Antarctobacter heliothermus: one gene and its partner. The protein of the gene in region 2 binds, or shares a complex with, the protein of the main gene of each other region. Links are inferred from orthologs where the notes say so. Each region holds a gene or a part of one and is shown on either strand. Other genes may lie near its edges.

Region 1 (3,314 bases), 530 kb from region 2 along the record:
CGAGGCTCAGGACTGTGCCGCTGCCCAGAAGCAGCCCGGCCAAAGGCCAGATACACACCGCCAGCAAGGCCTGCTCGACCGTGTTAGACAGAACGCGCCCATCGATCTCTGCCGCGCCGGTCAGCGGCGCGCCATCGATGATGCGGTCATCAAAAAAGCGCCTCTGCGCCAGTCGCCCGATCACAGCCATCAGGGGCAGACCGATGCAAAACCCCGCCAAACCCAGCGCAGCAGCCAGACCAACGTCTTTCCACATCGGTCCCAACCAGATCACCAGCACGGCCCAGAGCGCCCCCAGTGCCATGCCGATCAGGATCTTCACGCGTTTGGACATGGGTATCCGGCCCCAGCTTCTTCTTTGTTCAAATACCCAATCCCGGGGGCGCAGCCCCCGATGCGCGCGCCCGGCACGGGCGCGCGCCGAAACCGCTCAGGCCGCGTCGGCGCTGGCGGCGCGGATCAACCGCAGGATGTCCTGCGCGGCCTCGGGGATATTGGTGCCGGGGCCGAAAATCGCCTTTACACCCGCATTGTACAGGAATTCATAATCCTGTTGCGGGATCACGCCGCCGCAGATCACCAAAATCTCACCCGCGCCCTGCGCCTGCAGTTCCTTGACCAGTTGCGGGGCCAGTGTCTTGTGACCCGCCGCCTGAGACGAAATGCCGATGACATGAACGTCATTGTCGATGGCGTCCTGCGCCGCCTCTTCCGGCGTTTGGAACAGCGGCCCCACGTCGACGTCGAAACCGATGTCGGCAAAGGCGGTGGCGATCACCTTGGCCCCCCGATCGTGACCATCCTGCCCCATCTTGACCACCAACATACGCGGGCGGCGACCTTCTGCCTCGGCGAAATCCTCGACCGATTTCTGGATCGCGGCAAAGCCTTCGTCACCCTCATAGGCGGCGCCATAAACCCCGGCGAGCGTCTTGACCTCGGCCCGGTGGCGGCCAAATTCCTTTTCCATTGCCATGCTGATTTCCCCCACGGATGCCCGCGCGCGCGCCGCCTCGACAGCGGCCTCCAACAGATTGCCGCCCGCTTTGCAGCGGCGGGTCAATTCGTCCAGTGCCGCCTGACAGGCGACCTCATCCCGTGTGGCGCGGATCTTCTCGAGCCGGGCCACCTGTCCTTCGCGCACCTTGGCATTGTCGATATCAAGGATGTCGAGGTCGTCCTGCTTGTCCAGCTTGTACTTGTTCACACCCACAATCACGTCGATGCCCCGGTCGATCTCTGCCTGACGCTGGGCGGCGGTTTCCTCGATCCGCAGCTTGGGCATACCGGATTCCACGGCGCGGGTCATGCCGCCCATGCCGTCGACCTCTTCGATCAGCTTCCACGCCTCTTCGGCCAGATCATGGGTCAGCTTTTCGACGTAATACGACCCCGCCAGCGGATCGACGACCTTGGTGACGCCGGTTTCCTCTTGCAGGATCAGCTGGGTGTTGCGGGCGATGCGGGCGCTGAATTCGGTCGGCAGGGCGATCGCCTCGTCCAGCGCGTTGGTGTGCAGCGACTGCGTGCCGCCCAGAACCGCCGACATCGCCTCATACGCGGTGCGGATGACGTTGTTGTAAGGGTCCTGCTCGGCCAAGGACACGCCAGAGGTCTGGCAATGGGTGCGCAGCATCTTGGACCGGGGGTTCTGTGCGCCAAGGTCGGTCATGATGCGGTGCCAGAGCATCCGCGCGGCGCGCAGCTTAGCCACCTCCATGAAGAAGTTCTTGCCGATAGCAAAGAAGAACGACAGCCGACCGGCGAATTTGTCGATATCCATGCCCGCCTCGATGGCGGTTTTGACGTATTCCTTGCCGTCGGCCAGCGTGAACGCCAGTTCCTGCACAAGGTTCGCGCCCGCCTCTTGCATGTGGTAACCGGAGATCGAGATCGAGTTGAATTTCGGCATCTCGTTCGACGTGTATTCGATGATGTCCGAGATGATCCGCATCGAGGGCGCGGGCGGGTAGATATAGGTGTTGCGGACCATGAATTCCTTCAGAATGTCATTCTGAATGGTCCCGGACAGGATCGACTTGTCGTGGCCCTGTTCCTCACCGGTGACGATGAAATTCGCCAGCACCGGGATCACCGCGCCGTTCATGGTCATTGAGACCGACACCTTGTCCAGCGGGATGCCATCAAACAGGATCTTCATGTCCTCGACGCTGTCGATGGCGACACCGGCCTTGCCCACGTCGCCAACGACGCGGGGGTGGTCACTGTCGTATCCGCGGTGGGTGGCCAGATCGAAGGCGACAGAGACGCCCTGCTGCCCGGCGGCCAGCGCCTTGCGGTAGAATGCGTTTGAATCCTCGGCGGTGGAGAAACCGGCGTACTGACGGATGGTCCATGGCCGCCCGGCGTACATTGTTGCCTTGACCCCACGGGTGAACGGCTCTGCCCCCGGCAGGTCGCCCATGTGTGGCAGGTTCTCTGTATCGGCAGCGGTATAGAGCGGCTTGACCTCGATCCCCTCAAGGGTTTTCCAGGTTAGATCGTCCAGCGGGCGACCGCGCAGTTCCTTTTCAGCATCAGCGCGCCAGCTTTCGGGCAGGTCCGTCATCGGGTGTTCCTCTCTTCATGGCAGCCGCGGCCAGGTTCAGCCTAGGTCTCGCGGGCTCCGGGTCCTCTGTCAGTGTGGCCAGACCATCCGCCCCGGCACGCAGCCAGTAGAGATCGTCGGCATAGATTTCGCGCAGGCGGGTGGCCTGTGATGGGTTGAACGGGCTCCACCGGGTGTTTTCCGGCGTGTCGGGCAGTGCCGCGCCCCGGTCGGCCAGAACGGCGCGCAACCCGGCAGCGTCCGGGCGGCGGTTCTCGACAAAGCTGCCGGGGCGGGCCACGGGCACGGTACGGCGGTCGGTCAGCACCCGCAGCAGCAGATCCGGCCGGTCACCAAACGCCTCATAGGCGGTGATCTGAATGTCGGTGCCGGGACAGGCGCAGGCGATGTCGGTGATCACGTCACGCCAACTGCGGGCCGCACGGCTGATCGCCTCGATCGTGGCGGGGTCCGGCAGATCCTCTCCACGCGGCACCAGCCAAGCGATACACGAGGCCCACCACGCGTCCAGCGCGCGGACTTGGAGGGTGACGCGGGTCGGCCTGCCAAAGGCCGCAGACAGCCGCGCCAGCCGTTCTCCGATGCCGGGATAGACGGCGCGTCGCCGCAGGCAGCGTCGTGGCGTGCCGGCCATGTTCTCATCGGTGACGACCAGCGCGGCAATCCCATTGCGGCGCGCCGCTTCGAGGTTGATGGCGACCCGTCCGAGCGCGCGCTGTGGTTCATGTGCGGCGCAGGGCCGGTC
Region 2 (3,149 bases):
GGCCGGAACTGCGCGCATAAGGGTCCGTGATCACGATGTCGGCAAGAACAGGCGTGGCAAGGGCCAGCGCAACTGCGCCGACGAAAAGGGTCTTCAGGGTCATTTTGGTATCCTCGGGTTTCTCTGTCAGATTGTTAAAACACGTTGTCAGAGAAAAACCGGCGGCCCACGGGCGCACGCAGAGATCGAGACCAGCGAACCGCTTAACTGAGGTGGCGCATCCCACAACACCGCTTGCCAGACGACATCGCGCACTCTCGGCGGCAGGGCCTCGCCCGATTCGACAAACAGCGCCAGAGCGGCATCGGGGCAGAGATGCTGTACCTGCATCGGCTGCCCGTGCGCGTCTACCAACACGGTCGACACGGTCAGACCACGGCAGATCACCATCGTGCCCGCCGGCCCCGCCTGACCGCGTGCAAAGGCAGCCGACTGGCTGGTCACGGCCAGAACGACCGCCAGCACAATACCAAAGAGAGATCGCAATCGCTGCTTCATCCGCTCGATATATTGGCATTGTCAGATGTGACCAAAGCGACAAAAGGAAACAGCCCCGCACCGGTTGGTGCGAGGCTGCTTTCACTGTCCATCGCCAGATAGCTTCAGGCGTCGGCCTGTGCTGTCTTGATCTCTTTTTTGACCTTCAGGGCGCGATCCGAAAGCTCGGTATCTTTCGCCTTGGCCAGAAACTTGTCCAGACCACCACGGTGGTCGACCGAGCGCAAAGCATGCGCAGAAATACGCAACTTGACGCCACGGCCCAAAGTCTCGGACTGGAGGGTCACGTCGTTCAGGTTCGGCAGAAAACGGCGCCGGGTCCTGTTGTTGGCGTGGCTCACATTGTTGCCCACCATGGGGCCTTTGCCGGTCAGTTCGCACACACGCGACATCGGTTCGTCCTCATCCACTGGTGGCAAGGCCTCTGCCCCGCCGATCTCATCCGAGCAGGGAGGAGGATCCGCCCTGCAAATATCAAAAGGCGCCGCCCGTTTGCTGGATCGGGGGGCGCCCGGAATCTGGTTCGACGGTGCATATGCAGATGCGCAGGCTTCGTCAAGGGCCTGTTGCGATTCATCAAACACAGACACGCGACTTGGCGGCCCCGGCCCCTCCCGTATTGCGATGCCTCGGTCAGTCCATCTGCAGATGATCGCGCAACAATTCCTCTGCCGCCGCCGTCGGCGTCAGATCACCAGCCTCGACCTGACGTGCCAATGCCGCCATCGCCCCTCTCACGGGCTCACGCGATAGTCGCGCCAACAGCCGCTCCCGCACCTCTGCTTCGAACCAGAATCGCGCTTGTTCCGCGCGCCGGGCCGCAAAATGCCCAGTCTCGCGCCGCCACTTCTCAAGGGACTGCATCTCGTCCCAGGCCTTTGCCAACCCGGTATCCTCCAGCGCCGATACGGTCATCGCCTTGGGAAAGCCCTCTGGGTCCTGCGGACGTTTGCGCAAAAGACGCAGCGCCCCGGCATAGTCGGCGCAGGTCCGCAGCGCCGTCGCCTTCAGATCCCCGTCCGCCTTGTTGACCAGCAGAATGTCGGCCATCTCCATGATGCCACGTTTGACGCCTTGCAATTCATCGCCCCCCGCAGGTGCCAGCAGCAGCAGGAACAGATCCGACATTTCGGCCACCATAGTTTCGGACTGACCAACCCCCACGGTCTCAATCAGCACAACGTCGAATCCCGCAGCCTCGCACAGGTCTGTCGCTTCACGCGTACGCCGCGCCACCCCGCCCAGTTGGGTTTGCGACGGGGACGGCCGGATAAAGGCATTGCGATCCCGCGACAGTCGCTCCATGCGCGTCTTGTCCCCCAGGATCGACCCACCGGACCGGGCGGACGAAGGATCGACCGCCAACACCGCAACCTTCAATCCTTGCCCTGTCAACATCAGGCCAAATGTCTCAATAAAAGTGGACTTGCCAACGCCCGGCGTCCCCGACATCCCCACGCGCAGGGCTTCGCGGCCATGACCTTTCAAACTCTCCAACAAAAGGAGCGCCTGCTCACGGTGATCCGCGCGCCCGCTTTCCACCAGCGTGATCGCCCGGGCTAGCGCCCGCCGTTCGCCCGCAAGGATGCGGGTCTTGAGGTCGTGAATATCCATCTCTGTTTCTTCCCGCGCACATCAGTAAAAGTCCAGACCACGCCGCAGCTTCTTCTGTCCTGAAATATCCCGGGGGAGTCGACCGAAGGGAGACGGGGGCAGCGCCCCTTTGCCATCACTGGCCAAAGGCCCGTCCCATCGGCTAAAGCGGCCCCATGACACGCCTCCCCATCGAAGACGCCCTGCCGGACCTGATAGCCGCCCTGCGCAGCCGAGGTCGCGCCGTCCTGCAGGCGCCGCCTGGTGCCGGCAAGACAACCCGCGTCCCGCTTGCCTTGCTTGACGCGGGCCTGACCAAGGGCCGCATCGTCATGCTGGAACCCCGCCGCCTTGCCGCGCGCGCCGCCGCGCAGCGCCTTTCCGAACAACTGGGCGAATCTCCCGGAGAAACTGTCGGCTACCGAATCCGGGGCGAATCCAACGTATCGAAACGCACCCGCATTGAGGTGGTGACCGAAGGGATCCTGACCCGCATGATCCAGTCCGACCCGGAACTGACCGGGATCGGAGCGGTGCTGTTTGACGAGTTCCACGAACGATCGCTGAATGCCGACTTCGGCCTCGCGCTGTGCCTCGAAATCGCGGACGCCCTGCGCGACGACCTCATCCTCGTCGCCATGTCCGCAACACTGGACGCGCAGCCCGTGGCGGATCTGATGCAGGCCCCAGTAATCACCTCTCAGGGCCGCGCCTTTCCGGTCGAAACCCGGTGGCTGCCGCAGCCCCTGCCAAAACGCACCCGGTTCGACACGGCGCTGGCCGATCTGATTCTTCAGGCGCATCAGGAAACCACAGGCGGCATTCTGGCTTTCCTTCCGGGCGAGGGCGAGATCCGCCGAACCGAGGCGCTGCTGAAACCGCGCCTGCCGCCGGACACCCACCTGCGCCCGCTCTTCGGCGCCATGGATCTTTCGGCGCAACGCGCGGCCATCCGTCCAGAACAAGCCGGCCGGAAACTGGTGCTTGCCACATCTATCGCCGAAACGTCGCTTACGATTGAGGACATTCGCGTCGTCGTCGACGGCGGCAAGGCCCGC

The links.
Region 1: the proteins of meaB (region 2) and scpA are in contact, whole or in part, in a crystal structure (PDB 8DPB), measured with the Methylorubrum extorquens proteins. The link is inferred for Antarctobacter heliothermus from one-to-one orthologs. Residues at the interface, in SOR26638.1 of Methylorubrum extorquens: Arg20, Ala21, Ala24, Arg25, Thr28, Ser32, Arg33, Arg34, His37, Thr98, Gly99, Gly100, Ser101, Ile102, Leu103, Lys106, Thr107, Ala110, Ala113, Ile114, Asp115, Arg116, Ala118, Phe119, Ile120, Arg121, Pro122, Pro124; in SOR27001.1 of Methylorubrum extorquens: Glu577, Glu578, Asn579, Asp580, Gly581, Arg582, Arg583, Arg585, His596, Ala604, Ser605, Ala608, Asp609, Gly611, Phe612, Asp613, Val614, Asp615, Ile616, Gly617, Pro618, Leu619, Glu625, Arg628, Gln629, Val631, Glu632, Asn633, Asp634, Glu661.

Annotation. Positions count from the first base shown.
Region 1 is NZ_CP022540.1:4,162,270-4,165,583, forward strand. Bases 1-2,999 are described here. They hold scpA (methylmalonyl-CoA mutase), read right to left. Parts: upstream 2,570-2,999; coding sequence 431-2,569; downstream 1-430. Other genes in these bases: ANTHELSMS3_RS19740 (MAPEG family protein), read right to left, coding at 1-334; ANTHELSMS3_RS19750 (hypothetical protein), read right to left, coding at 2,538-2,999. Also shown: more of ANTHELSMS3_RS19750, read right to left, coding at 3,000-3,314. UniProt on the Escherichia coli protein: Catalyzes the interconversion of succinyl-CoA and methylmalonyl-CoA. Could be part of a pathway that converts succinate to propionate.
Region 2 is NZ_CP022540.1:4,687,791-4,690,939, forward strand. What follows is about bases 123-2,956. They hold meaB (methylmalonyl Co-A mutase-associated GTPase MeaB), read right to left. Parts: upstream 2,113-2,956; coding sequence 1,132-2,112; downstream 123-1,131. Other genes in these bases: ANTHELSMS3_RS22320 (hypothetical protein), read right to left, coding at 148-486; rpmB (50S ribosomal protein L28), read right to left, coding at 603-890; hrpB (ATP-dependent helicase HrpB), read left to right, coding at 2,268-2,956. Outside these bases: ANTHELSMS3_RS22315 (copper chaperone PCu(A)C), read right to left, coding at 1-103; more of hrpB, read left to right, coding at 2,957-3,149. UniProt on the Escherichia coli protein: Binds and hydrolyzes GTP. Likely functions as a G-protein chaperone that assists AdoCbl cofactor delivery to the methylmalonyl-CoA mutase (MCM) ScpA and reactivation of the enzyme during catalysis.